Regions from separate parts of the Exiguobacterium sp. s150 genome, predicted to be linked through region 1. Evidence: predicted binding sites of a transcription regulator. Region 1 holds the regulator's gene; each other region holds the start of a gene.

Region 1 (10,217 bases):
TCTCATTCATCAAAAACAGCCCTTTTGTCGCAAACAAATAGGTCAAAGCGGTCAAGGCAAGATCCTGAGTCGGGATCGTCACCTGCGTCGCACCAAATCCAATCAAATACATCACCACGAACACGAGGACGGCGACGAGCCACGTCTTCTCACTCGAGCGCCAAAGTAGACGTTCTTTGACCGAGGTCGCATACTCTCCCGTTTTTAGGCGTTTCTGCCGGTAAAACAACACGCTCGCGATGAGAAACAATAGATACGAAGACACACCAAAAACGGTGCCCGCAATCACCAAGCCGATTCCGACGGCGAAGGCCAGCTTCCGTCCGCTCATATCATCCACCTCCTCTTCCCATCTATACGAAGAAGTTTGCGACAAGTTTCGTTCGCTTTGAAAACGCGATTGCCGTACGTTATAATTGATAGGTGAACTATCAAAAGGAGAGATACGATGAAGAAAGTACTATTTTCTATCCTCGCTTCCGTCTTTCTTGTCGGTTGTACGGACGCCGATGGGTTGGCCACATACGAAGAGTATAGTGTGCTCGAGGAGACAATCGACGTCGCGAAGTACGAACCGAAAGTCGAGACCGATAACGATGGCAGCCGCGTCATCCTGTTCTATGAGAATGGACGTGTGGCCTATAAGAGCGTCTACGTGAAAGACGAGCGTCATTTGAAAGTGATCAGCACAGACGATGCGCCGCCCCTTTATAACGGTACGCTATAAGACACAGCCCTCTTCACGCGAAGAGGGCTGTTCTCAATTCTCGTAATGGATCTGTTGCTCGTGTTGAAGGCGATACGTGATCAATTGCTCGCTATCTAACTGCTCATTGAACAGCGATACGGCCGTGATTTGGTTATTGTCATACGTCCGATAATAATAGATACCATCGTCGACGTTACAGCACGAGGAATAGATGGTGTACTCGTACGTCCCATCCTCCGCCTCGTTCAATCCACGCACTTGGAGCACCGTATCCAACAGTTTGAAAAATTGCCCGACCGCAGACGCCTCGGTCGGTTCACAGACCGAGTTGAATGTGGCGAACGTCGCCCGGACGAAGCGCGATGTCGACGATAGGTCGCCCGGCAATCCCTGCCCGCCCAATCCGAGGCAATAGGCATCGAGATTCAATGTCGGCGCGAACGTATTGACCGGCAGCTTAGTCGAGACGTGCCGATAATCGTTCAGATTGAACAGCTGATATTTGAACGACGGATTGTTCGTCAAGACCCCGACCGGATTGTCGTACACGCGTAGCCCGTCCGCCATCGGCTCGACGACAATTGACGTGTCCCTGTCGGCGATGATCCAGTGCAGCGGGTGAAGCGGGAGCGCGTCGCTGAAGTTGAGATTGACCAGATGAATCGTCGCCAGTCGTTCTTTCACTTCCTCGATTGTCGCACACTGCCCGAGGATCCACGGGATGAACTCAAACGGGGAGACGTTGTCGCGTCCGTCGACTTCCGGCTTGAATATGGCATTCCCCGGGAAGTTCAGCCCCGCCATGCTCAGCCCTTTCTCATTCGTCGCTTCATAATAGAGTGGATAATCTTGGACGACGGTCGCCATCCCGATCATCGCGTAATGGTTCGTATTTTCGCCCATCCGTCTGAAGTTGAACGGATAATGTCGAGGCGTGATCGTCACTTGTTCGTGATAGGACACGTTCAGGTCTAAGTTTCTGCCGAAGTAGTGGGCGTGCGGCGCATACGTGATTGCGGTACACATAATTAGACTCCTTCCATTCCAATGCAAACAGTAACAACACTCTTTGGTCTATTCACGTTATGCGATGACTTAAACCACAGTCCCTCACACAGAAAAGACCGGTCAGGCTTTCTCCTCACCGGTCTTCATGTCCCTCTGTATGCTTTTGGAGACTTCTTCTATAACACGATAAACCCGACCGTCAACAGTCCGTACATGAAACCGAGCACGATGACACTGATGGCGATCGTTTTATACTGCGGGTACTTATGTAAGACGACCGCCCCAGCGATGACGTGGATGAACGCGACGATGAACGTCAAAATGGCAAAACCCATAGCTGTCTTCCTTCCTGACCAATCGTTTTCTAGAAAATCCTCAATACTCACAACCCCATTCTATCAAAGATTACTTGAAAGACCGAGACGAATTCGCCTCGGTCTGTTTTAGAAACTATTTTCTTTCAAGTAAAACGCAAAGTTCCGATGTTTCCGCTCTTTCGTCGCATAATGGATCCATAGCCACGCGAGCGACTCGAGCTCACGCGCGAGCTTCAAGTGTCTGAGCGTATGGGCATCAAAGCCGATCTTCGCAGCGAGGTCTTGCACGGCCCGGACCGACTCCTGTTCGTCGCCGGCGATGAACATCATCGATTTGTTCGGGTTCTCTAGGTTCTCGACACCCGTCTGGTTGAACGCCTTGACGATGCGGACGTGCGGGGCGAGCTCTTGCAGATGCTCGGCCCCCGATTTTCCTTCCGGCCGCTCGATGGCGTCAAACTCTTTAGCGATCGGATTCGTCACGTCGATGACGATTTTGTCGTCTAAGTCACGTAGCGATTGAATCAAGTCGACGGCGGCCGCGAACGGCGTCGTCAATAAGAGGATTTGCGCGTTCGACGCCACGTCTTGGAGCGACATCGTCCCCTCGCGCTCCGAACGCGTCCCATACAACACTTCATATCCGACGTCCTCGAACTTGCGTCCGAGCGTCCGACCGACTTTCCCTGCTCCTAATATCCCAATCTTCATATACAACTCCCCTTCACAGTTCTTCGTCTGTCCGTGTCACCGTGCCACCGAGTTCGGCGGCGAGCCCATCGAGCACCGAATGATCAAACTCCTCCCCGATACCCATCACACCGGTCTGTCCCGGCTCGATGTTGCCGACGGTCCGTTTGAACGTCTCTTGAATGCTTTGGACGTGCTTCAAATCTTTCGTCCCGCCAATGAGTCCGCCCGTTAGCGTCCCGAATAAAATCCCGAACGGTCCTCCGAGAATCCCGACGGCCATTCCAATCAAGGCACCTTTCGTCGACTTGTTCGTCGATGTCAGTTGGACGGCATCTTCGAACGAGAACGCCCCATTGTCTTCACGCTTGATGACGACGAGCTGTTCGAACCCGATTAGCCCTTCGGCGTGATACTTCTTCAACTTACTGAACGCTTGATACGAGACCGACTCCTCTGGAAACGTGAACGTGACGATGTGGTACGACTGCTTTTCCTTCTTCGCCATATCGGCTCCTCCTTTTAAAGGACCAGGTGACACATGCTTTCTCTTAACCCTTCCCCGGCTTCAGACGAAAAAAAACCTGTGACAATCGTACACGGCCAGCAGGTTTACATGGTAAAATTTACATAAAATATGTGAGATAGGAGCCACGCCTATGCAACGTCCGCTTCGAAAATCTGCCACGAACCGCTCACTCTCGGGTGTGTGTGGCGGCATCGCTGAATACTTTGACTTGTCTCCGCTCGGTGTACGTCTGCTCTTTTTAATCGTGCCGGGGAACGTCCTCATCTACATGATTCTCGCCAACTCGATGAAGGACGCTCCACGCTACCTATAAAAAAACTCGGAAGCCGCGGCTCCCGAGTTTTTTTATGCGTTGACTTTATCTTTCATCGCCGCGAGCGCCCCACTGTTGATGAAGTGCCATGGCTTGTTGTAGTGCGGTTGGAAGAAGAAGTCGACATAGGCGAGCTCTTCGACCGTCATCTCGTTTTGGATGGCGAGCGACAACGTGTTGACCGCTTGCGTCATGTCCGCTTTCGAGAGCACTTGTCCGCCGACGACACGATGTGTGCCGACCTCGTAGACAAGCTTGAACTGGACTTTTTCAGCCGTCGGCATGAATTCAGGACGATAGGCGTCCTCGACGACGACGCTCTCGACGTCGAGGCCGAACAAGGCGGCCGCTTCTTCCGTGAGACCTGACGAGGCGATATTCCAATCGTAGAGGCGAAGACCTGAAGTCCCTTGCGTCCCTTGATAACGGACACGCGGTGCGATCAAGTTCTCGGCGACGAGCGTCCCCATGCGGACGGCGTTCGTCGCGAGCGGGATGTAGGCGTGCGTGCGCGCCGGGTTGTAGTAGACGGCACAGCTGTCCCCTGCTGCGAAGACGTCCGGGTTGCTCGTGCGCATATATTCGTCGACGATGATGGCGCCGTTGCCAAGCATGTCGACTTGGCCTTCGAGGAGGCCCGTGTTCGGACGGAACCCGACACAGAGGATGACGAGGTCGGCCTCGAACTCGCCTTTATCGGTCACGACGTGCGTGACGTTTCCGTCTGTCCCACGGAACGCTTCGACCGTCTGGCCGAGCTCGAGGTCGATTCCTCGTGCCGTCATATCCGCTTCAAGTTGGTCGGTGAACGACTTGTCAAGATACTTGTTCAAGATGCGGTCGGCACTATCGATGAACGTGACGTGTTTGCCGTACACTTCGAACGCCTCGACGAGTTCGACACCGATATAACCGGCACCGATGACGGCGATGTTCGTCGCGTCTTTTGCCCGCTCGATGATGCGTTGGGCGTGGCCATAGTTTTTGCAGAGCTCAATCCCAGTCATCTCGATGCCAGGAAGCGTCGGGACGATCGGCCATGAACCAGTCGTGACGATCAAACGATCGAACGTGTCATACACTTCTTCCCCGGTGTCGAGGTTTTTCGCATGGACCGTCTTCGCTTCCGTGTCGATATTCAACACGTCGTGCTTCATGCGCATTGTCGCACCGAGTTCTTCGAGCTCAGTCGGTGACGCGTAGAAGAGCTCTTCCGCACGTTTGACGACACCGCCGACGTGGAGGGCGATCCCACATGAGAGGAAGCTGACGTTGTCGTTCCGCTCATACACCGTGATGTCGAGATTGTCGTGCTTGGCGAGTAATCCTTTGACTGCTGCTGTTCCTGCGTGTGTACATCCGATGACTGCGATTTTCATATGGTTGTCTCTCCTTTGAGTGTTAGGCAAGTTAGTGTTTGTGATAAATATCACATTTACTTTCTGAAATTAGTGTACTATTTCACAAGACAGTTTGACAATACCTTTGCTCAACTTTTCACGTAATTATGTCGAAAATTTGAACGCTCGTTGTGACACGAAAAAACCATCCTGTGATCAGGATGGTCAAGAGGATAGGCGTCGCTGTTTGACCCAAAGATAGGTGGCGACGCCGATATAAAGAATGAGCCCGAAGGCGTATAGACTGAATCCGATCAAGCTCCATCCCATCCCGTCCCAGCCACGGATGAAGACGAGACCAATCAAGAACAGTGTATAGCCGATTCCCCCGAGAAAGAGCGGAAACGTCAGTCTTCGCTTACGTGACGACCGTAAAAAATGAAGTGCGCAGATAAGTAAGGCCGTCGTCAAGACGCCGACTGCGATGAGCGCATCCCCGTAATATTCCCACATGACCTGTCCTCCCTGAATCGTTGATGGTCTCCTTATCTTACCACGGTGACGTCACACTTACTCGTTCAAAAAAAGCATCGCGTCCAAGAACGCGATGCTCACTTCTCATTCATCTGTTTCATCAAATCCATCTGTTCTTTCACTTGCGCTTCCTTCTCACGTCTGAGCACCCCGCGATACGTGACGCGTGAAATCGACAAGCTGATTTCATACAGGAAGAAGAGCGGTAGCGACACCATGAGGTGCGACGTCAAGTCAGGTGGCGTGATGAACGCCGCGATGACGAACAACGCGAAGTAGGCGTACTTCCGAATCTTTGATAAGAAAGACGGCGTCACGACCCCGATACGCGTCAAAAACATCGTCACGACCGGCAGTTGGAACAAGAGGCCGAACGGGATCGTGAGTTGCAAGAGGAACGTGAAGTAGTTCGACGCCCCGATGATTTGCGTCAGCCCGAGGTCTTGCCCGAGGTTCGTCGAGATGTCGAGGACGAGCGGGAACAACCAATAGTAGGCGAACGCGAGACCGACGAGGAACAAGATGAAGATGATTGGGATATAGGCGAGCGTCCCTCTCCGCTCTTTCGGATGCAGACCAGGTGCGACAAACGCCCACAGTTGATACAGTAGAAACGGACTGGCCGCGACGAGACCGATGACGAGCGCCAAATTCAAATAAATCATGAGCGGGTCCGCGACCCCAAAGGCGTTCAGCTCTAGTCCTCGTTCGACGAGGTCCGCCTGTAGATAGGCGAGCACGTATTTGACACTCGGCAAAGCGGCCAAAAAGAAGGCAAAGACGACAAATGCCGACAGCATCAGTCGTCTCCGCAGCTCTGTCAAGTGGTCGGACAGCGCCCGCTCTTGATCAGGTTGATGGTTCATGATTACTGCTCTTTCTTCTCAGAATCTTTCTTGTCTTTTTCATCATGTTCGTTCATCATACCGCTCGTGGCATTTTTGAATTCACGGAGCGTCTGGCCGGCCGCACGGCCGAACTCAGGCAACTTCTTCGGCCCGAAGATGATGAGCGCGATAATCGCGATAATGAAGAGACTTGCTCCCCCCGGAATCCCGACGACGAGTGACGATGCTAGTAATTCCATTATTGATGGACCCCCTCAGCAGATGGATAGTGTTGCATAAAGTAAATGAGCGACTGGAGTTCGATCGACAAGTCGATATGATGGACGCGGACCGTGTCCGGCACCGTAAGTCGAGCCGGCGTGAAGTTCAAAATCCCTTTGATGCCAAAGCGGACCAAGTCATCGGCGACCGGCTGCGCATAGGCGGACGGGACCGTGAGGATGGCGACATCGATTTTGTTTTGCTTCATGATCTGTTCCATCTCATCGACGTGATGAATCGGGACACCGGACATCGTCGTGCCGACTTTTGTCTCATCTGCATCGAACCCGACGACGATATGTGTGTTATTGTTTTTAAGGAAGTTATAGTTGACGAAAGCTGTCCCGAGATGACCGACCCCGACCAAGGCGACGTTCGTGATTTCGTCCTGGTTCAACGTCTTTCGGAAAAAGTCTAACAGATACTGTACGTTATAGCCATATCCCTTTTTACCGAGCGCACCGAAGTACGAAAAGTCGCGGCGAATCGTCGCCGAATCGACCTTGACCGCCTCACTCAGTTCGGCAGAAGAGACACGTTGTTTGCCTGATGAATGCAGGCTTTGGATAAACCGATAATATAGTGGCAACCGTTTGGCTGTCGCTTGCGGAATCTTTGGTTCGTTTTGACTCAACGGAAAGAGCCTCCTTTTTACGACACGTTACACACGAATCTGATTTCATACACCTTGATTGTAAACGAATTCACATGACCACTCAACGAATATACCTGAAAAGACTAAAAAATACAGTATACTAAATACAGAGAAAGGGGTTTTTTCACTTGATCCTATTGCAAGTCAACAACTTATCGAAATCATTCGGCGTCGAGCCGATTTTAGAGAACGTCAAACTCGAGATTCAAGAAGGTGAACGTGTCGCCCTCGTCGGCCGGAACGGTGCCGGCAAGTCGACGCTCCTCAAAGTCATCGCCGGGGAATATAACTACGACTCAGGCGACATCATGAAGCCAAAAGACGTCACGATCGGCTACCTCGCCCAAGACTCCGGGCTAGAATCGAGCGAGACGATCTGGAACGAAATGCTCACCGTCTTCACCGATTTAATCGAGCAAGAACAAACGCTCCGACGGATGGAGCAAGACATGGGCAGTGAACGCATCTTGAACGATGCGGACGCCTATGAACGGCTCCTCGCCGCGTATGACGAGGAACAACATACGTTCAAGGATCGGGGCGGCTATCAATATGAAGCGACGATTCGCTCGGTGCTACACGGGATGCGGTTCTATCCGGACGACTTCGAGCGTCAAATCGACACGCTTTCGGGTGGGCAACGAACGCGTCTCGCCTTGGCGAAGATGCTCCTCCAGAGCCCGGACCTCCTCATCTTGGACGAGCCGACGAACCACTTGGACATCGAGACGCTCGCGTGGCTCGAGAAGTACTTGAGCGGCTATAAAGGCGCCGTCCTCATCGTCTCCCACGACCGCTACTTCCTCGACCGGGTCGTCTCGGTCGTCTATGAGCTGTCGCGTCATCGGAGCCGTCGCTTCGTCGGCAACTATACGAAGTACCTCGAACAAAAAGCCGCCATCTATGAGCAAGAGAAGAAGCAGTTCGAGTCACAACAAGAAGAGATCGCCAAGATGCAAGACTTCATCCAACGTAACATCGCCCGCGCGACGACGACGAAGCGTGCCCAGAGCGTCCGGAAGCGACTCGAGAAGGTCGACCGGATGGATGCACCGGACGGCGACGAACGCAGCGCCGTCCTCTCGTTCACGATCAAACGCCAGAGCGGGAATGATGTGTTGAGCGGAAGCGACCTCGCCATCGGCTATGAGGAACCAATCGCTCAAAACCTGCGCTTCCAGCTGCAGCGCGGCGAATCGGTCGCCCTCGTCGGCCCGAACGGGGTCGGCAAGTCGACGCTTTTGAAAGTGTTGACGAAACAACAGCCGGCGCTCACCGGCGACATCCGTTACGGTACCGGCGTCGAGATCGGCTACTACGACCAGGAGCAACAGAATCTGTCTGATAAGAACCGCGTCATCGACGAGATTTGGAACGACTGGCCGCTCATGCGCGAGCAAGACGTACGGAGCCTGCTCGGCCAGTTCCTCTTCAGTGGGGACGACGTCATGAAACGTGTCCACGAACTGTCAGGCGGTGAACGGGCCCGCTTGACGCTCGCAAAGCTGAAGCTCGAGCAGCCGAACTTGCTCATCTTGGACGAGCCGACGAACCACTTGGACCTCGACTCGAAGATGATTCTCGAGAACGCGCTCCTCGACTATCCCGGCACCATCCTGTTCGTCTCGCACGATCGGTACTTCATCGACCGGCTCGCCACGCGGGTCCTCGAGATCACGCCGAACGGGATCGACGAGTACCTCGGTGATTACTCGTACTACGTCGAGAAGAAAGAAGAACTCGAAGAACTGGCCCGGCTCGCACGCGTTGAGACGAAACAAGTCGTCGTCAAAAAGCAACGGGCCGACAAGGAACAACAACGTGAGGAGCGTCGAATGAAACAGCGCATCGAAGAGATCGAGCTCACGATTGAACAGCACGAGGCGCGCCTCGAAGAGATTGAACAGCTCCTTTGCGAGCCGGACGTCTTCAACGACTTCGCGCGGGCACAGGAGCTATCGAGCGAGTCCGACGCGACGAAAGAGTCAATCACGGCACTGTATGCGGAATGGGAGGAGCTCCATTCATGATGCGGTCCCGTGCGCTGCGGATCGACTGGTTGCATGCGTTTTTGACCGGTCTCGCCTTCATCGTGCCGACCGGGACTGAATTCGTGTCCGAGCTCATCCGTGGAGAATCGACGATCGTCCCGACAATCGTGTTTTACTTCTTGCCCGTCGTCATCGGCTTCATCATCCAGACGTGGAGCGGCATCTTCATCAGTCTCCTGAGTGGATTGCTCATGAGCACGCTCTTCATCCGCCTCGTCGTCTGGCCGGTCGACGTGACGGTGCATAGCTTTTATGCACCCGGGTCGGTCTGGTTCCACTTCTATCAAACGACACTGTTCATGTGGGTGCTCGCGCTCCTCGTTTTCATCGTGAGCCGCGTGAATATGTGGTATAAACAGAAAAAACATCGTCCAGAAGCATGAAAAAGGGAAGCGTTCTCCTCGAATGGAGTCCGCTTCCCTTTTTGTTTAGAAATAACGCAGTGGCAAGAAGCCGCGCGTATGGAAGTCGAGTTTCGTGCCGTCTTCGGTGATGAAGAAGACGTATTCGTTCGTGTCGACGTCACGGACGAACACTTTGTAAAATGTCATCGCTTCTTCCCGGTTCGTCACGTAGCGTGCTTCATGGGTCGAGATGACTTGGGCGAACAGCTGTTGCTCATCGAACTCGGCGATGAGCGATTCGAACTGCGCCGCCTCTTCCTCGGTCGCCTCGCGTCCCGGGAAAAGTTCGTAGTAGGCGTCGCTCGCCTTCGGTTGAATCCCTAAGTTGCGATCGACGACGAGGACGCTCTCGATGTCTTGGTCGTCCATGTTCTTATACCCATACAGCGCTTCGACGAGCGTGTTCTCGCCCGTGACCCGGCTGATGCCTTCAAGCGATTCGGCCCCGGTGAGCGAACGCACACGCGTCGCTTCCGGCACGATTTCTTCTTGATAGGCGATATTATAGGCGCGGATAATCTCTCGTACTTGCAAAAACGTCGCGACGACGAGCAGTAC
Region 2 (10,217 bases), on a different contig from region 1:
GGGTTTGAGGCAATCGAAGCAGAAGGCCGGGCACAACACGTGGCGGCCTATGACCGGGACCGCCCACTCGACGCAGGGGCTGACTTCCAGTGGCGCGCCGACGGGGAAGAGCATGCGTTCAACCCGAAGACGATTCACTTGCTGCAGCGTGCCTGCCGTGAGAATGAACGACGTTACTATGATGCATACGTCCGTCTCCATGAGTCTTCCGGGCAGTTCTTAAGACAGTTGTTCAGCTTCACGGAGCGACAACCCGTCCCGCTCGAAGAAGTCGAATCGGTCGCCTCTATCGTCAGTCGGTTCAAGACCGGGGCGATGTCGTTCGGTTCCTTGTCGAAGGAAGCGCATGAGACGCTCGCCATCGCGATGAACCGAATCGGGGCAAAGAGTAACTCGGGTGAAGGCGGCGAGGACCGCAACCGGTTCGTCCCGGATGAGGATGGGTCGGAACGAGTCAGTCGCATCAAGCAAGTGGCGAGCGGCCGTTTCGGCGTAACGGCCGAGTACCTGTATCACGCCGATGAGATTCAAATCAAGATGGCCCAAGGCGCCAAACCCGGCGAAGGCGGTCAACTCCCAGGCAACAAAGTGTACCCATGGGTGGCCGAGGTCCGTGGCTCCGTTCCTGGGGTCGGTCTCATCTCGCCACCCCCGCACCATGACATCTACTCGATCGAAGATTTGGCGCAACTCATCTTCGACTTGAAGCACGTCAACCCGAACGCGAAGATTAGCGTCAAGCTCGTCTCAAAATCGGGTGTCGGCACGATTGCGGCCGGTGTCGCCAAGGCAAACGCCGATACGATCGTCATTTCAGGCTATGATGGCGGTACGGGCGCTTCGCCACGGACGTCGATTAAACATACCGGTCTCCCGTGGGAGCTTGGCCTCCTTGAGACGCACCAGACCCTCGCCTTGAACGGGCTCCGTGGCCGCGTCACCCTTGAGACGGATGGGAAGCTCATGACCGGTCGCGACATCGTGCTCGCTGCCATCTTCGGCGCTGAGGAGTATGCGTTCGCGACGGCTCCGCTCGTCGTCCTCGGTTGCATCATGATGCGTGCTTGTCACTTGGACACGTGCCCGGTCGGTGTCGCGACGCAAGACCCGGCCCTCCGTGCGAAGTTCATGGGGAAACCAGAACATGTCGTCAACTTGATGACGTTCCTCGCCGAAGACGTCCGCGAGATTTTGGCGTCGCTCGGCGCGCGCACGCTCGATGAAGTGATCGGGCGGACGGATCTTCTCGAAGAGAGCGAATGGAAACAAACGCATGCGAAAGCGTCATCACTCGACTTACACCCGATGATCGCCATGCCGACGCCGCTTCCGGAGAAGGAAGAGCTGCCGCATCCGGCGTTCAAATCGTATGACCACCGAAAATTGATGCCGGCCGTGTCACGTTCCATCAAATCGGGCCAACCGACGTTCTTCGTCGGCCGAATCCGAAATACGGACCGGGCCGTCGGGACGATGCTCGGCTCGGAACTGACGCGGGTGCACGGGAACGTCGGACTGCCCGAGGACACGATATCGATTCGCTTGAGCGGGTCGGCCGGGCAGAGCCTCGGCGCGTTCTTGCCGAAAGGAATCACCATCTCGGTCATCGGTGACGCGAACGACTACGTCGGCAAAGGGTTGAGCGGCGGGAAAATCGCCCTCATCGCTGAAAAGCATGCCCCGTTTGACGAGAGCGAGCAAGTCATCGCCGGGAACGTCTGCCTGTACGGGGCGACGAGCGGGATGGCGTTCTTCAACGGTCATGCCGGTGAACGCTTCGCCGTCCGTAACTCTGGCGCCGTCGCGGTCACGGAAGGGGTCGGTGACCACGGTTGCGAATACATGACCGGGGGGACGGTCGTCGTCCTCGGTCAGGTCGGCCGCAACTTTGGAGCCGGTATGTCGGGCGGGGTCGCCTATTTGTATGGCGATCAAGACTACGACGAGCTCGTCAACCACGAACTCGTGGCGGTCGACTCGTTGACGGATCAAGACGCCGAAGAAATTTATTCGCTGCTCGAGCTTCATCAGTTCCACACCGACAGTGTCAAGGCGCGGTTGATTCTCGACTCGTTTGAGAACGAGCTGAGCCGTTTCGTCAAAGTCGTGCCAAGAGATTATGCGAACGTCCTCGATGTGATGCGTCAGCTCGAAATGACGCGACCTGAATTGAGCGAGGCCGACCGGGCATTAGAACTGTTCCGAGTCGTCACAGAAGGAGGGGCAGTATGAGACACAACTTTTTAAGCATTCCGCGTGAGACACTCCCAGAACGGGGTGTCAAGGACCGGATTCACGATTATGGGGAATATGCGTCACGGATGGAAGACGGTCCGATCGTCAAGCAAGCCGAGCGTTGTATGGACTGCGGCACACCGTTTTGTCATGTCGGCGATCTGATTGGCCAAGAGACGATCGGCTGCCCGATTCACAACTTGATCCCGGAATGGAACAGACTCGTGAGCGACCAGGATTTCTTCCGTGCTTACGAGCGCTTGATGGAGACGAACAACTTCCCGGAGTTCACGGGTCGGGTCTGTCCGGCGCCTTGTGAAGGGTCGTGTACGCTCGGCATCAGTGAAGACCCGGTTGCGATCAAGTCAATCGAACGGACGATTATCGACCGCGCCTTCGAACAAGGATGGGTCAAGCCTCGTCACCTGCGTCAGCGTACCGGGTATCGCGTCGCCATCATCGGGAGCGGTCCGGCCGGTCTCGCTGCGGCCGACCAGTTGAACCAGCTCGGCCATACGGTCACCGTGCTCGAGAAAGCCGATGAAATCGGCGGCCTCTTGTATTACGGCATCCCGAACATGAAGCTCGACAAAGGCGTTGTCCGACGTCGCGTCGACTTGCTCGAGGCGGAAGGGATTCGATTCAAGACAGGCGTCAACGTCGGGGAAGACGTGACGGTCGAGGCGCTCCGGGGCGAGTATGACGCCGTCATCTTAGCTACCGGTGCCCAAAAGCAACGAACGCTCGGCATCGACGGGGACGACGCTTCAGGAATCGAACTGGCGATGGACTACTTGACCGCTTCGACGAAACAGTTGAACGGAAAAGATTTAGACCCACGCCATGACGCAGGAGGGAAGCATGTCATCGTCATCGGTGGCGGCGACACGGGAGCGGACTGCGTCGCGACGGCCATCCGTCAAGGCGCGGCATCGGTCACGCAGTTCGGGAAACACCCGGAGAAAGGGCTATACCGGTCGCCGGAACGGCCATGGCCGCTCCAGCCGGATACGCTGTCGACCGATTACGCGTACGCCGAGGCAATCGGACAATACGAGGCGGACCCGCGCACGTACTTGATTCGCTCGAATCAGATTGTGACCGAAGGCGACAAGGTCGTCGGCATCGAGACGGAACGGATGGAGAAAATCGTCAAACCCGACGGTCACGCTACGTTCTTCGTCGTCGAAGGGTCAGAGAAGACGTACCCGGCCGATCTCGTCCTCGTCGCCATCGGCTTCGAGCGACCAGAGCCGGAACTGAGAAAACTCGGGGTCGAGTCAAAACGTGATTACGTCACGGACGTTGACGGCGTATTCGTCGCCGGTGACGCCCGGCGCGGTCAAAGCCTGATCGTGTGGGCGATCCGTGAAGGGCGTGAAGTGGCAGAAAAGGTCGACGCCTACTTGGAAACTTGTCAAACGGAGCTAAAAACTTCATCATAAAAAGGAGCGACGCCAAGCGTCGCTCCTTATCTTTTTGTCACAGGAGGAAAGCGATGATTACAGAGATCCTCATGTATACAGGATTTTGGTTTTTGCTCGTGCTCGTCTTACTCGGGACGATCTATGCACGGCGCAATCGAAAGTGATTACAACACCATCGCCGCAATCAGTCCGAAAACGATGAGCGGGATGTTGTAGTGTAAGAACGTCGGCCACACCGTCTCGCGGAGGTGGTCGTGTTGACCGTCGGCGTTCAAGCCGCTCGTCGGGCCGAGCGTCGAGTCGCTCGCCGGACTACCGGCGTCACCGAGCGCGCCGGCCGTCCCGATGATGGCGATCGTCGCCTCGACCGAGAAGCCATATTGGATGCACAGCGGGACGAAGATGGCCGCGATGATTGGGATCGTCGAGAAACTCGAGCCGATTCCGAGCGTGATGACGAGTCCGACGAGCAACATGACGAGCGCTGCGAGGAACTGCGAATCGCCCATGAGCCCAGACGCACCGTTGACGAGGGGCTCGATCGCCCCTGTCTCACGAATGACGGCCGCGAAGCCGCTTGCCGCGATCATGACGAACCCGATGAACGCCATCATGCGCATGCCGCTCGTGAAGATGTCATCGGCTTCAGACCAAGGAATTAACCGGAGCACGCTCAAGAACACGAGACCGGTCACGGCCGAGGCAATCATCGAGTCGGTCTGCAACTGGACGACGAGGACGACGAGAACGACAGCGAGTGTTAATCCGATCTTCAACGGGCTCAATTGACGCAACTCGTAATCTTTCGGGCCGAGTGCGATCGTCTCGTAGTCGCGCGGCTTCCGATAGTGGATGAAGGCGGCGATGAGACCGAATACCATACCGAGAGCCGGGATGGCCATGATGCCGACAATATTGACGTCGCCGACGGCCATCCCGTTCGTCTCGACGTTCGGCAGCAAGATTTCATTCAAATAAATGCCTCCGAAGCCGACAGGCAAGAGCATATACGGCGTGACGAGTCCGAACGTGAGAATGGTCGCCACGAGGCGTCGGTCGAGCTTCAACTCGTTAAATAAGACGAGTAAAGGCGGGACGACGATTGGGATGAATGCGATGTGAATCGGCAAGACGTTTTGTGAGCTGATCGCGAGTAAAAGGAGGAGCGACAGCAAGAGCGCCTTGACGAACAAGACGTTCTTCCCGGTGACGTCACGACCGGACATGGCGATCAACCGTTCGGCCAAGACGTCCGGGAGTCCCGTCTTCGAGAGACCGACGGCGAACGCACCGAGGAGCGCGTAGCTGAGCGCGATGGACGCGCCACCGCCGAGTCCGTCGCTAAACGCGGTGAGCGTATCGTTGAAGCCAAGCCCTCCGACGAGCCCTCCGACTATGGCGGCTAAGATGAGCGATAAGACAATGTGCACGCGACTGATGGCGAGCGCGAATAAAACGATGACTGCTAATAAGACAGCGTTCATAAAAGACAACACCTTTCTTCAAAACTCTTTCTCTTATTATCACTTTAATATGATAAAGACTTTTGAAATTTAACATATGAGACCATGCTTGTCAAATCAAGTGTTGAAAAAAGCGATAACTCCGAAAAGTTATCGCTGGCTCGTCATAATTCGACGTTGTGATATACCTGGCGCACGTCCTCGAGGTCTTCGAGCACGTCAAGGAGCTTCTCGAACTGCTCTTTCGACGCGTCGTCCAGGGTGATCTCATTTTGTGGGAGCATCGTCAGTTCGGCGACTTCGAACGAGTCGATACCGGCTGATTTGAATGCGGTTTGGACGGCGTGGAACGCTTCCGGCTCAGCATAGACGATGACCGTGTCTTCTTCTTCAAGCACGTCACGCACGTCAAGGTCATGTTCCATCATGAGTTCGAGCACGTCGTCCGCACTCATGCCAGAGACGCCGATGACGGCCGTGGCATCGAACATGTAGGCGACCGAACCGCTCACGCCCATATTGCCGCCGTTCTTCCCGAACGCGGCACGGACTTCAGACGCCGTCCGGTTGACGTTGTTCGTAAGCGTGTCGACGATCACCATCGAGCCGTTCGGACCGAATCCTTCATAGCGCAACTCGTCAAAGTTCTCTTCGTCGCCACCTTTCGCCTTGTCGATGGCGCGGTCAATGATGGCACGCGGGACGTTGTACGTCTTCGCGCGCTCGACGACGAACTTGAGCGCTTGATTCAGTTCAGGATCTGGCTCGCCTTGGCGGGCGACGATGTAGATCTCCCGACCGAACTTCGCATAAATCCGGCTCGTGTTGGCGTCTTTTGACGCCTTTTTCTCTTTGATGTTGTTCCATTTACGACCCATTGCATGTCATCTCTCTTTCCATAGTTCGATTGATTCACTGTCGATTATATAAGAAGCGCGGGACATTGACGAGTAAAAATCATCCCTCGCTCTTGTCCATCTTCTCGACAATCTTGGTCAGTGTCTTCAAGCTATCAATCAATCGTGCGGTCTCGTCCTCATCTAAAAAGGCGAGGCGATCTTCGAACAGGCGGCGGAAGGAATCGCGTCGTTCCCGAAGGACCTGTTCGCCTTTCTCGGTCAATTGATTCCAGATGACGCGGCGGTCACGCTCGTCCGGCACGCGGGTGATGTATCCTTCATCGACGAGTTTCGTGATGAGCGGCGTCACGTTCGGTGGGGCAATTGATAACGTCTCGCTAATGTGTCCGTTTGTGACGGCACCCTCGTCTTCAATCAACATCAATAGATGAAAATGAGAGAAGTTCAAGTTCGGGATTTGGGGCAAGTCCGAGCGGCGAAGTAATTTTCTACGAATCAATGGGATCAGTTTAACGAACTGATCGGCTGCATCTTGTCTAGGCATAGGTCTATTCACTTCCTAATCAGGTTCTACTTCCCATTATACACGAGTGGGGGACGGCTTGGACGACCAATCCTCATTCCGTGACATTTTGCACAGCGCTTTCGTCGCATCGTGGACATAACTTTTGTAAGCGTTTACATATCGTCTGTACCTTATTTTCATGAAAACGAATTAGATTTTACTGAGCATCATCTGAAAAAGCAATCCCTATCCTCATTCTTCTAAAAAATCTTGTGAAATAGTTCACATTGTTGTCACGCACAAAATCGGAAAATCGGTGTATTCTATGAATGTGAAGGAAAGCACAAACTCTTCTTGAACTAACTGATTGCCCCGTGCTCTCCATCAAGTCAGACTTATCAGCTCTCATTCATGAGGAGGAAACCAACATGGCAGTTAAAGAGAAAGCAATAGTAGAGACATCAGCAGAACAGATGGTCGACACGCTCGTCACACAAGCGCATAAAGCGCTCGATACGTTGATGACGTTCGACCAAGAGAAGATCGATGCGATCGTTCAAGCGATGGCGCTCGCCGGACTCGAACAGCACGTCGCTCTCGCAAAACATGCATATGAAGAAACAGGTCGTGGTGTATTTGAAGACAAGATGATCAAAAATATCTTCGCGACAGAATATATTTACAACTCGCTCCGTGGCGAGAAGACGGTCGGCGTCATCGAAGACGACGAGCAAAACGGCATCACGTACATCGCCGAGCCGGTCGGTGTCGTCGCTGGGGTCACACCGGTGACGAACCCGACGTCAACGACGATGTTTAAAGCAATCATCGCCATCAAGACGCGTAACCCGATCATCTTCGGTTTCCACCCGTCGGCACAACAGTGTTCAAGCGAAGCGGCACGCATCCTTCGTGATGCAGCCATCGAAGCTGGCGCACCGGAACACTTGATTCAATGGGTCGAAAAACCGTCACTCGACGCGACGAAAGCACTCATGAACCACCCAGGCGTCGCCATGGTCCTCGCAACAGGTGGATCGGCGATGGTGAAATCGGCTTACTCGACTGGTAAACCGGCCCTCGGTGTCGGACCAGGTAACGTACCTGCTTATATCGACAAAACGGCAAAAGTGAAACGTGCCATCTCGGACGTTATCTTGTCGAAAACGTTCGATAACGGTATGATCTGTGCGTCTGAACAAGCGATTATCGTCGACCAAGAAGTGTATGAAGAAGTGAAAGCGGAAATGACGGCACTCGGCTGCTACTTCTGCTCACCAGAAGAGAAAGCGAAACTCGAGACACTCGTCATCAAAACAGACTCATGTGCGGTCAACCCGGAAATCGTCGGGAAACCAGCAGCCTGGATCGCCGAGAAAGCTGGACTCAGCGTTCCGGCCGACACGAAGATCTTAATCGCCGAACTCGAGACGGTCGGTGCGACAGAACTTCTCTCACATGAAAAATTAAGCCCGGTGCTCGGTGCCTATAAAGTTCAATCGCGTGAAGAAGGGTTCGCCATCGCTGAGAAGATGCTTGAAATCGGCGGCCTCGGTCATACGGCAGCGATTCACTCGACAGACGAGGACGCCATTATCGCGTTCGGACTCCGGATGAAAGCTTGCCGCATCATCGTCAACTCGCCAACGGCACACGGCGGGATCGGTGACCTCTATAACGAAATGACACCGTCGCTCACGCTCGGTTGTGGGTCGTACGGGAAAAACTCCGTCTCTGAGAACGTGACGGCGAAACATCTACTCAACGTGAAAAAGGTGGCGAGACGTCGCGTGAACATGCAATGGTTTAAAGTCCCTGAAAAGATTTACTTTGAGAAAAACTCAGTCCAGTACCTTCAATCGCTCACATCGAAAAAACGGGCGATGATCGTCACGGATGAAATGATGGTCAAACTCGGATTTGCCGATAAAGTCGTCAAAAACTTGCCTGCTGGCGTCGAGTACCGCATCTTCGACCAAGTCGAGCCAGACCCATCCGTTGAGACGGTCATGCGCGGTGCTGAAGCGATGCGTCACTTCCAACCAGATATGATTATCGCGCTCGGTGGCGGTTCGCCGATGGATGCCGCGAAAGGCATGTGGCTCTTCTACGAACGCCCAGAAGAGAAGTTCTCGAACCTTCGCCAAAAATTCATGGATATCCGCAAACGGACGTACAAGTTCCCGACGCTCGGCAACAAGTCGATGTTCGTCGCCATCCCGACAACATCAGGTACGGGTTCTGAAGTGACACCGTTCACGGTCATCACGGATAAGAAACGCAACGTCAAATACCCGATCGCTGACTACGCGATCACACCGGACGTCGCCATCGTCGACCCTGAGTTCGTCATGACGGTCCCAGCATCAATCACGGCCGATACAGGAATGGACGTGTTGACACACGCCATCGAAGCGTACGTCTCAGTCATGGCTAACGATTATACAGACGGACTCGCGCTTCGTTCGATGAAGATGATTTTCGATTACCTCCCGAAAGCGTATGAGAACGGCAGTGACGCCGAAGCGCGTCAGAAAGTCCACAACGCATCGACGATGGCGGGTATGGCGTTCGCGAACGCGTTCCTCGGTATCAACCACTCGATCGCACACAAAATCGGTGGCGAGTTCCACGTCCCACACGGACGGACGAACGCGATCCTCATGCCGCACGTCATTCGCTACAACGCGACACGACCATCGAAACTCGCGGCGTTCCCGAAATATGAGTCGTTCATCGCCGACGAGCGTTACGCAGAAATCGCGCGCTACCTCGGACTTCCAGCGAGCACGACGGAAGAAGGCGTCGAGTCACTCATCCAAGCTGTCATCGAGCTCGGTCAGCGCTTGAACATCAAGCTCTCGTTCAAAGCACAAGGCATCAAAAAAGCGGACCTCGACGCGAAAGTCGACAAGATGGCGGTCGACGCGTTCGAAGATCAATGTACGACGGCCAACCCGAAAATGCCGCTCGTTGAAGAATTGAAAGAGATCATGTACGCTGCTTACGAAGGCGTATAACCAACACAGGCGACCACTCAAACGAGTGGCCGCCTTTTTTCATTCGAGCAGGGAGAGTCCCATGAACAAGACGATGATGAGTAAAGCGATGACATTGAACCAGACGACAAACTTGATGGCGATCTCGGCCCACCTTTTTTCTTTTAACTCAAAATAGAGCAGGATCGCATACAAAATGAGACCACCGACGAGTCGGTATGGGGAAGAGGCGTCAGAACCAATGTCATATGCATGTTGCACCGTATTGAGTAGAGTGAGGAGGATGAAGGCGTACATGTAGCGTCTTTCTTTTCGTTTTTGATTCCATTGAACCGGATTCATAGGGAGTACCAACCTTCTTGAAATGATTCTCGCTTTACCGAGTGGGCGATTGTAGGAAGAAGCGGAACGAATACATGGAGCCGTTCAGTCCATGACGAAAGACTTAAAGTGAAAAAATATATTGAATTTCGTAAAAAATTAAATTCAAATTCTTAAAAAACGTATCTATAATAATATATGCCAAGTTATCCATTCTTTACAATTTCTTGGTCGAAATTATTTATTAGTATTGGAGATACGTTATATGAACACCTTCCTTAGTTTCATTTATGCGCTTTATGTCACGTTTTTATATGTGAACCCGCTCTCGCTCGATAGCCCGTATGAGACGGCCGAATATTTTGCCTCGTACGACCGTCATGTCGATAGTTGGGAAAATGCGGAGC
Region 3 (10,217 bases), on a different contig from region 1:
ATCCGGTTCGATACCGGCTTGAAGATGCATCGCATCACCGGCGATACAGACGAGAAAGATTATTACGTCCGTGATTGGGCGGAACATCAAATCGCAAACCATGCGACCGACTTCGCCGAGACGCTCGAAGCGCATCTCGAGGCGCACGGTGCTCAAACGTTCCCACCGTTTCTCGTCACGGCACCATTTGACGCGGAGCTGTTCGGGCACTGGTGGTTCGAAGGACCTGAGTTTTTAGGGCAAGTCGCAGAGCGGCTTGAACAGTTCGGGATTGAGACGATCACGCCGGCGTTGTTCCTCGAACGTCATTTCCAAGACCTTGAGACGGTCCACGTATCGATGAACACGTGGGGACGTAAAGGCTATGGGGACGTCTGGATCAACGAGCGCAACGAATGGATGTTACGGCACCTTCACATGATGGAAACGCAACTCGTCAAAGACGTGGCCGATTATCGAGGTACGTCACCGCTCGCCGACCGCGCACTGAAACAATTGATTCGGCATTATGTGCTTGCCGTCTCGAGCGACTGGGCGTTCATCTTGGACGGACAGACGACGGCACAGTATGCAGCGGATCGTTTCCGTGAACATACCCGCCTCTTCGCTGAACTTGAGACTGCCCTCTATGAGAATAAGCTGACAGACGAGGTGCTCGACGCACACTTCCGTGCGTATCCGTTCTTGCAGGACGAAGACCTTGAAGTCGACACGTTCCTCTCGCCACACGACTACTATGTGACGAAAGAACGTGAGGCGGAAGCTGACGCGATTCTCGTCTTGACTCCAGAATATACGGGCAACGTCGTCGGTGGCCTCGGACAACGCGTCGTCGAAGAAGTGGAGGCGCGAGCGAAACAAGGTGAAACGATGTATGTCCTTACCCCTTATAAAGAAGGGTTGCTCGAGTACGAACGTCATGACAACGTCCACGTCTATCGCGTCCGCTTGACGAGCCCGTTTTTAGAGCATGTGATGAATCAAGTCGCCGCACAAAACGTCGGTTACGTGAAGCTCGTCCATGAACTCGTTAACGCGGTCCGTTTCAAAGCCGTTCATCATTTTGATTGGATGACGATTCCGGCGGCACGTTCACTTGCGAAATCGCTGGCTGTTCCGTTATACTCAACTATGTTGTCATTTGAAACGACGCGCAATCCCCATGGTCATGGTGGCTTGTTCGATGCGATTCATCGAATTGAGAACAGTGTCCTTGCCGAGGCGGACACCGTCTATGTCGGTGCCGACGTCTCAATCGATGAGCTCGCTTCGCGCTATGCGGTCAAAGATAACGTCACAAACTGCTTGTCGCTCGATGCTTCGCCGTACAAGCAGAACGTTTGAAAAAGTACGTGAAAACACCTTGCTTTTTCAATAAAAAATTGGTAGGATAATTGAGTATGCTTAGACTGTAAAGCAAAAGCACTTGATACAACATCAGTAAGATGGGAGTGAACGAAATGCGCGTTAAAATCACACTAGCTTGCACAGAAACAGGCGATCGCACGTACATCACGAAGAAAAACAAACGTAACAACCCTGAGCGCCTCGAATTGCGCAAATACAACCCACGTCTCCGCCGTCACACGCTTTATCGCGAAGTGAAATAATGAGACTGGCCGTCACTCATGTGGCGGCCTTTTTTTTCGAAAGGAGCGAGTGATATGGATGCGAAACAAGCACTCAGACGAGCGGTACATGCTCGGATTGCTGAATTAGCTAATCGCGATGAGGCCGATGCCGCCATCGTACATAACGTGATGAGACTACCGGAGTGGATCGAGGCGAAGGCGGTTGCCCTGACCCTCTCGTTCGGACTTGAGGTCAACACACGGCCATTGATTGAAGCAGCTTGGCAGGCAGGAAAAACGGTACTCGTGCCGAAAGTAACGACAGAGGGGCTCACGTTCCATCGAATCGAGTCTTATGATGACCTCGAACCTGGGGTCATGGGGATATTAGAGCCGACGACCCAACAAGTCGACGGTGACGTCGACTTATGCGTCGTCCCGGGGCGTGTGTTCAACCGCTCTGGCTACCGAATCGGATGGGGCGGGGGATATTACGACCGCTTTCTGGCGTCGTATGCCGGCCGAACGCTATCCCTTGCCTACAGTGTCCAAGTGTTAGACGACATACCAATTGAAGCGCATGACATTCCGGTCGGAGTGATCGTGTCGGAAAGGGAATTGATTCGATGTTAGCCATATTTCTCGTAACCTGCTTGGTCGCCTATGCCGGATACCGGCTGAAGTCGCTCACGTTATCCGGTGCCGTATTGACAGTCGTAACGGGGACGGTGATTGGCTATGGTTTCGGCTGGTTCGGTCTCTATTTACTAGGCGTGTTCTTCTCGACATCTTCGCTCGCCTCGAAGTATCGTGCCGTCGACAAGGCGCCGGTCGATGAAATCGTTGAAAAATCCGGTCCCCGTGACTACGTCCAAGTGCTCGCAAACGGCGGAATTGGCATGTTAACCGCGCTCGCGATGGCATACACGTCGAACGAGGCATGGCTCTATGCCTACATTGTTTCGATTGCCGCAGCGACGAGTGACACGTGGGGCTCTGAGTTCGGTGTGCTCGCAAAGCGAAAGCCGCGCTCCATCCTCACGTTTCGACCGGTCGAACCGGGGACGAGCGGCGGTGTGTCACTATATGGGACGGTCATGTCGATTGTTGGAGCCGCCACAATCGTGTTGGCGACCTATCCGTTTATGACGCTCGATTTCGAAGTGACGCTCGCGTTAATCGCACTCGGGTTGATTGGTAGCGTCGTGGATACGTTGCTCGGCGCGACCGTCCAACGGAAGTACCGATGCCGGGTATGTGGAAAGCAGACCGAGAAGCAGACGCACCACGGAGAAGCGACCGAATACGTCAAAGGTTGGCATTGGCTCGGAAACGATGCGGTCAACTTCGCTTCGATTACGGCCGCCGCCTTGATTTGTTTTTTCGTCTTCGGATAAGGGTAGTACAGTGAATGAAGATGTTTCAAACGAATGTGAATTTCGTCACAATATCGCCAAAGTGAAAACGGTTTCTATTGTAGTGAGTATTTGTGAATGATGTTACAATCTTTATGTAACAGATATTACTAAAACATGAAACAGATTGTTCGAAGGGTGGAGAATCAACATGGAAACATTAAATCATGCAAAAGTAACACGCGTCGCGCTCGTCGGTGCCGGTGCAGTCGGTGCGAGCTTCGCATACCAATTGACGACAGCGAGCCTTTGTGAAGAACTCGTAATCATCGATATTAACAAAGCCAAAGCAGAAGGGGAAGCCATGGATTTGAATCACGGCGTCTCGTTCGCTTCTTCACCGATGCGTGTATGGGCCGGGGATTATGCGGACTGTGGGGCGGCAGATATCGTCGTGATCACGGCAGGGGCACCGCAAAAGCCGGGTGAAACGCGTCTTGACCTCGTCGAGAAGAACGCGAAAATCATGAAGTCGATGATTGGGGAAATCATGGCATCAGGATTTGACGGGATAATCATCATCGCATCGAACCCGGTCGACATCATGACCCACTTGGCATGGAAATATTCTGGACTTCCGAAACATCGCGTCTTCGGATCAGGCACGGTGCTCGACACGTCACGTCTCCGTTACATGCTCGGTGATTACTTCAACGTCGACCCGCGCAACTGTCACGCGTACATCATGGGTGAGCACGGGGACACGGAGTTCGCGGCATGGAGTAACGCCCGAATCTACGGCAAGTCGATCGAGCAGTTGCTTGAAGAGAACGACGAATACACGTGGGAAGACCTTGAAGATATCTATGTCAACGTCCGTGATGCGGCTTATCATATCATCGAGCGTAAAGGCGCGACGTATTATGCGATTGGTCTCGGACTGCTTCGCCTCGTCAAAGCAGTGCTTCGGAACGAGAACACGCTTCTCACGGTCGGGGCCTACTTGGACGGTGAGTACGGTCTACATGACATTCATATCGGCGTCCCGGCCATCATCAACCGCCAAGGGGTGCGCCAAGTCGTCGAAATCGAATTGTCTGAAGAAGAGAAACAAAAGATGCACCATTCAGCAGACGTCTTGATGAAGACGATGCAGCCCGTGCTATAAGTGAACGAGAGAGTGCAGCCGGCTTCATGCCGGCTGTTTTTTTGACGGGCATATAAGGGAGGTCTCCTTTTTGTCGCCGCTTCTGAATTGGATTACAATTATAGGGAAGGGAGGGGATTTCAGATGACGAGCTCATTTTGGGAAGACATCTATCAGAACGTGTTGGCGGGGGGGCGCGTCGAAGGGATCCTCGAGCCGTCTCGGGCGCTACTCTTGTTTGACACGAAAGCGGGAGACGTCTATCACCTGTACATAAGGACCGATAAGGCGTGGGCTAACCACGTCGGGATGGACATCGAGGCGATTATGAATTCGTTCCGCCTTGCCCGTCTAGGGAAGAGTAAGTTACGCATCCATCTGTATGGGGAGCCGCTCGTCGACGAAGAGCGAGTCGCGTCGCTCACGTTCAAGATTCCGGCGAAAGTGACGATTGAGCGGCATATCACGTCAGAAGACATCGGGGAGGCCGACTATCGTCCGCTCGCGCTCGCGCTTGATCAGGAGCGCAAAGCGGAATTGAAACGACGGTTTGCGTTTGGGAAGCCGCAGGCGGTGTATGTATTTATGTTTGTGACGTTTTTCATCATGTGGCTTGCCGAGTCGGTCGGGTCGACGCTCGACCCGAACACGCTCATTCGATTCGGGGCGAAAGTGAATCCGTTGATTGACGAAGGGGAGTGGTGGCGTCTTCTGACGCCAATGTTCCTCCACATCGGTTGGTTCCATTTCGGCATCAACATGTTCGCGCTCTGGTCGCTCGGGCCGCTCGTGGAACGGATGTACGGGTCGCCGCGCTTCGTCATCATTTATCTGTTGGCAGGCATCATCGCGTCGACGGCGTCGTATGCGTTCAGTGATGCCATCTCGGCAGGTGCGTCGGGTGCGCTTTTTGGACTCGTCGGCGCCTTGCTCTACTTTGGGATTCGGGATCGATCACTTTTTATGAAGACACTCGGTCCGCCGTTATTCATTATGTTAGGATTGAATGTAGGACTTGCGTTCGTACTCGGGGCAAGCCTCGACCATTCCGCCCACGCCGGCGGTCTCGTCGGCGGCTTCTTGATGGCGGGTGTCGTCGGTCTCCCGGACGAGACGCGATACATGCGACGCGTCGTGTTCCTCGTTAGCGCAGTCGCGCTTACTGTCGCCTGTTTCCTGTATGGCTATTATCGATGACAAAGGGGTAATCAAATGATTGATACGTTGAAACAACTTGTAGAAATACCGAGTCCGTCGGGGATGACCGATGAAGCGATTGAGTTTGTCGAGCAACAGCTCGCGAAGCTCGACGTAAAGACGAAACGTCTGAATAAAGGGGCGCTCCTTGCCACGTTCGACGGAAAGGTGGGCCCGGCCCGCTTGCTGACGGCACACGTCGACACACTCGGGGCGATGGTGAAAGAGATTTTACCGAGCGGCCGCCTTCGCCTCACGCAAGTCGGCGGTTATGCGTGGACGGCGATTGAGGGGGAGAACTGTCTTGTGCACCGCGAGTCGAATGAAGCGGTCGAAGGGACGATTTTGGTCCATCAATCGAGTGTCCACGTCTATCGAGATACGAATAGCGCCGAACGCTCTGCCTCGAACATCGAGGTCCGGCTCGATGCTGACGTTCATTCTGAGGAAGATGTGCGAGCGCTCGGCATTGAAGTCGGAGATTTCGTCTCGTTCGATCCCCGTTTCAAGCAAACGGACACAGGATACATCAAGTCACGTCATCTCGACGATAAGGCATCGGTGGCGATTTTGCTCGATTTGGCCCGTGACCTCGTTGCCGCCGAGTTGCCGCATCCGGTCCACTACTTGATCTCGAACTATGAGGAAGTTGGCTTTGGCGGCAACGCCGGGATTCCGGACGATGTCGTCGAATATATCGCCGTCGATATGGGGGCACTTGGAGACGGTCAACACTCGGACGAGTATACGGTCTCGATTTGTGCCAAAGACTCGTCTGGTCCGTACGATTTAAAGTTACGTCGCCAATTCACTTCGATTTGCAGAGACGAAGGCATCGCATTCAAAATCGACGTCTATCCTTTTTATGGTTCGGATGCATCAGCGGCAGTCAGTGCCGGCCATGACGTTCGGCACGCCCTCGTCGGCCCGGGAATCGAGTCGAGCCATAGTTACGAACGGACACACGTTTCTTCGCTCGAGGCGACACGTAAGCTGTTGCATCGATACGTACTCTCGCGAATGGAGGGGCATGTATGAAAAACTTCTATGACGTGCAACAGTTTTTGAAAGGATTTGGGACCATCATTTACATTGGTGAGCGGGATGCTGAAATCAGCTTGATGATGATGGAACTAGATGAACTTCATGCGGGTGGCATCATCGAGCAGCGCGATTATGACACGGCAAAGATCATTTTGACACATGAATTAAAAAATTCGATAGATTGACAGAAAAACCCCTTGTGCAAATGTTTGCACAAGGGGTTCGATAGTGTAAACTATTGGATGAAAGCGATTTATTTGACATGAGGAGTGATGGATATGAAATGGTTATTAGGAATCGACATCGGTGGTACGACGGTGAAAATGGCCGTCCTTGATATGAATGGCATCATTTCGGACAAGTGGGAGATTACGACAGATATTCGTGAGAACGGGGTACATATTCCAAAAGATATCGCGACTTCTTTCAATGCTTATCTTGTAGAATCAGGAAAGTCTAAAGAGGACTTTGCCGGGGCCGGCATCGGGGCACCAGGATTCATCAACTTCTCGGAGGGGATTGTCGAGTATTCACCGAACATCGGATGGAAAAACTTTGCGCTCGTCAGCGAGTTCGAGAAAGCGGTCGGATTGCCGGCTGTTCTCGAGAACGATGCGAACGCGGCCGCGCTCGGCGAGATGTGGAAAGGTGCCGGAGAAGGGGCGTCGGAGCTCCTCGCCGTCACGCTCGGTACAGGCGTCGGAGGCGGTGTCATCACGAATGGAAACATCGTCCACGGGGCAGCGGGAATGGCCGGGGAAATTGGACATATCACCGTCGAGCGTGATACGGCAAAAGCGGTCAAGTGTGGATGTGGCCGCACCGGATGCATCGAGACGATCGCCTCGGCGACGGGCGTCTCGCGTTTGGCGCTACAAAAACGTAAAAATCGGACAACGTCTTTGAATGAATTGAAAGAAGTGACCGCTCGCGATGTGTTCGAAGCGTACAAAGCGAACGATGAAGTGGCAACCGAAGTCGTCGAAGAGATGACGGAATACCTCGGTCTGACGATTTCGAATATCGCCAACACGCTCAACCCGAAGATCATCGTCATCGGTGGCGGCGTCTCGAAAGCGCGTGAAGCACTCCTTGAACCGCTCGATGCCCAGTTCAAACGATTCGCGCTCGAACGCGTGTATGAGTCGACGACGTTCAAAATTGCGGAACTCGAAAACGATGCCGGTGTCATCGGTTGCGCCTGGCTCGCCCGGAAACACTTCTTGCCGAAACGCGTCTAACTCGATGTCAGACTGCCACGCCTATGCGACTCGCATAGGCGTGTTTTTTACGTGGAACGGGTATTGGGTAATGTAAATTTTGTAATCGTGGAGTTGATTTTTTGTTAAAAAAGGGGTAAGATTTGAACTTGATGCTGGACTGATACCGTTCGTGAAAAAGAGAACAAACTATACACGAACCTCATACGACTGCGGTCGTTAAAAACTGAAAAGAGGAGGAGACCGTCAGATGAAGTCATCTCAACGCTTCTCGAAGCTCACTATGCGACTGAATGAAACGGTCCGCGCTTCGTTTCAAGAATATCGTTTATTCTGGATTTTTACTTTATTGCTTTGGACGAAGACGTACATCGTATACCAATTTTTCTTCAACATTCCGATTGAAAACACGGCGCAAGCCTTCATTTTACTAATCAGCCCGATTAGTTCGACGCTGTTCCTGTTCGCGTTCAGCTTCTTCTTCAAAGGCAGTAAACAAAAATGGGTGATTTTCACGCTCTATGCGTTCGCCTCGTTTATCTTGTTTGCGGATGCTGTCTATTATCGGGAGTTCACAGACTACTTGACGATGCCGGTCATCTTGCAACCGTCGAACATGGAGACGTTGTCGACATCGTTCACGTCATTGCTTGAATGGAAGGACTTGATCATCCTTGGCGATGTGCTCGTGTTGCCGTTCATCCTTTGGAAAGTGAACACGCGTCAGAACGCGGCATCCCATCGACGTGCGCTCGTCACATTCGTGGCGGCCGTCGCGGTGTTCCTCTTCAACTTGTCGCTCGCGGAGACGGAACGCCCAGAGCTCTTGACACGTTCGTTCGACCGCGAACTGCTCGTCAAAAACATCGGGACGTTCAACTTCCACGTGTACGACGCGATGCTCCAGACGAAGACGTCGGCGCAAAAAGCGATGGCAGATGGGTCGGAGCTTGCTGAAATCGAACAGTTCACCCGTCAAAACTATGCGGCGCCGGACCCGGAGCTGTTCGGGAAGTATAAGGGCAAGAACGTCATCGTCGTCTCATTCGAGTCGGCTCAAAACTTCACCCACAACATGAAGGCTTCAAACGGCGAGTACATCACGCCGAACTTGAACAAACTGATTGAAGAGTCACACTTCTGGCCGAACTATTATCACACGGTCGGACAAGGCAAGACGTCCGATGCCGAGTTCGCCCTCGACAATTCGCTCTACGGACTTCCGCGCGGAGCCGTCTACTTCACGAACGCCGATAACGAATATCAGGCCCTTCCTGAAGTGATCAAAGAAGATAATTATTATTCGGCCGTGTTCCATGCGAACAACAAATCGTTCTGGAACCGCGACCATATGTATAAGAACGTCGGGGTCGACGAATTCTTTGACGAGAAGAGCTATGACCTTGGGAACCCAGAAGACATGACCGAGTGGGGACTGCTCGATGATAGTTTCTTCGAACAGTCGATTCCGATGCTTGAAGAGCTTCCGCAACCGTTCTATGCAAAGTTCATCACGCTCACGAACCATTTCCCTTACACGATGCCGAGCGAAGACTATGAGCTCGTGCCGAAGTTCGAGACGAACTCGACGACGCTCAACAACTTCCCGCAGGCGCTCGCCTATCAGGACTATGCGCTCGGGCTGTTCATCGACGGGTTGAAGGCGAACGGCATGTGGGACGACACGATCTTCATCGTCTACGGGGACCATTATGGCATTTCGACGAACCACAACGCCGCGATGGCTGACTTGCTCGGGAAAGAAGAATTGACGCCGTATGACGTGGCGAAACTTCAACAAGTGCCATTCGTCGTCCACCTACCTGACCAAACAAAAGGTGAAGTGCATGAAACGATCGGCAGTCATGTTGATATGAAACCGACAATTCTCCACTTGTTAGGCATGGATACGTCCGAGTTGATCGGATTCGGAAACGACCTGTTCTCGAAAGAACGGAACAGTCGCGCCATCTTCCGGGACGGCACCGTGTTGACCGATGAGTACGTTTGGACGCAATCGACATGTTATGATGCGCAGACAGGCGAAGTCGTCGAGGACGCTTCGCTCTGTGGACCAGTCAACGAAGAGGCAGAGTCGATTCTACAGATGAACGATGATTTGATTTACTCCGATTTGCTGCGTTTCAAAGAACAGTCGAATAACTGATTGAGGAAAGCGTCGTCCGTTCGGACGACGCTTTTACTGTACAAAAAAACGACCGAAGTCGTTTTTTAGTAATTCATTAGCTTGGAATTCCACCGTAAATCAATGTCGCGATACCGAAAAAACCGAAGACGAGCACGGTGACGGCTGCAAAGGCGAGTGGAAAGAATTGACGCTTCTTGAATGAACGGGCCATTCCCCAAATCGCAACGAGTGCCACGATGAGTGAGATCCATCCAAATGGCTCATACAAATGCATGACGAGTTCCCCCTTTATTATACGTCATGAAATTCATAAAAATTTCACTGAAATATCACTATTATTTTATCCGAAATATGTTACGCTGTCGAGCAAAGAAAGGCGCTGCTACAATTTTGCCACAATATCGATTAGAATGGATACGGAGGTGTTCATAATGAACGTTGTAAAAATCACATCCGGCTTGGCACAAGAGAACGGTTATGTCGTCGAACAGGACGGAACGGTCGTCATCATCGACCCGGGGACGGATGATAGTC

Evidence for each region. The regulator Rex, encoded in region 1, represses fermentation and respiration genes when NADH is low (regulators of the CRP and FNR family bind a similar motif). The targets are predictions, from matches to a motif close to TTGTGAAATATTTCACAA.
Region 2: the regulator Rex is predicted to act here: its motif matches at 6,761-6,778, upstream of adhE (bifunctional acetaldehyde-CoA/alcohol dehydrogenase).
Region 3: the regulator Rex is predicted to act here: its motif matches at 3,002-3,019, upstream of KNP76_RS08985 (L-lactate dehydrogenase).

The regions. Positions count from the first base shown of each region.
Region 1 covers NZ_JACSMC010000014.1:6,278-16,494, reverse strand. The annotation lists gene KNP76_RS08480 (hypothetical protein) at 1-331, opposite strand, end outside; gene KNP76_RS08475 (hypothetical protein) at 449-727, shown strand; gene bsh (choloylglycine hydrolase) at 761-1,735, opposite strand; gene KNP76_RS08465 (hypothetical protein) at 1,894-2,052, opposite strand; gene KNP76_RS08460 (NADPH-dependent F420 reductase) at 2,161-2,745, opposite strand; gene KNP76_RS08455 (hypothetical protein) at 2,759-3,232, opposite strand; gene KNP76_RS08450 (PspC domain-containing protein) at 3,384-3,566, shown strand; gene KNP76_RS08445 (FAD-dependent oxidoreductase) at 3,599-4,945, opposite strand; gene KNP76_RS08440 (YesK family protein) at 5,132-5,419, opposite strand; gene tatC (twin-arginine translocase subunit TatC) at 5,518-6,306, opposite strand; gene tatA (twin-arginine translocase TatA/TatE family subunit) at 6,309-6,527, opposite strand; gene KNP76_RS08425 (redox-sensing transcriptional repressor Rex) at 6,527-7,183, opposite strand; gene KNP76_RS08420 (ABC-F family ATP-binding cassette domain-containing protein) at 7,333-9,234, shown strand; gene KNP76_RS08415 (hypothetical protein) at 9,231-9,638, shown strand; gene KNP76_RS08410 (hypothetical protein) at 9,684-10,217, opposite strand, start outside.
Region 2 covers NZ_JACSMC010000026.1:27,649-37,865, forward strand. The annotation lists gene gltB (glutamate synthase large subunit) at 1-2,232, shown strand, start outside; gene KNP76_RS11855 (glutamate synthase subunit beta) at 2,229-3,680, shown strand; gene KNP76_RS11860 (Na+/H+ antiporter family protein) at 3,827-5,146, opposite strand; gene KNP76_RS11865 (YebC/PmpR family DNA-binding transcriptional regulator) at 5,290-6,003, opposite strand; gene KNP76_RS11870 (MarR family winged helix-turn-helix transcriptional regulator) at 6,083-6,529, opposite strand; gene adhE (bifunctional acetaldehyde-CoA/alcohol dehydrogenase) at 6,919-9,510, shown strand; gene KNP76_RS11880 (hypothetical protein) at 9,550-9,786, opposite strand; gene KNP76_RS11885 (M28 family peptidase) at 10,076-10,217, shown strand, end outside.
Region 3 covers NZ_JACSMC010000015.1:36,609-46,825, reverse strand. The annotation lists gene KNP76_RS09005 (1,4-alpha-glucan branching protein domain-containing protein) at 1-1,344, shown strand, start outside; gene rpmG (50S ribosomal protein L33) at 1,446-1,610, shown strand; gene KNP76_RS08995 (5-formyltetrahydrofolate cyclo-ligase) at 1,665-2,204, shown strand; gene KNP76_RS08990 (DUF92 domain-containing protein) at 2,198-2,968, shown strand; gene KNP76_RS08985 (L-lactate dehydrogenase) at 3,138-4,094, shown strand; gene KNP76_RS08980 (rhomboid family intramembrane serine protease) at 4,218-5,270, shown strand; gene KNP76_RS08975 (M42 family metallopeptidase) at 5,286-6,308, shown strand; gene KNP76_RS08970 (YqgQ family protein) at 6,305-6,499, shown strand; gene KNP76_RS08965 (ROK family glucokinase) at 6,587-7,555, shown strand; gene KNP76_RS08960 (LTA synthase family protein) at 7,785-9,701, shown strand; gene KNP76_RS08955 (DUF2759 domain-containing protein) at 9,778-9,957, opposite strand; gene KNP76_RS08950 (MBL fold metallo-hydrolase) at 10,115-10,217, shown strand, end outside.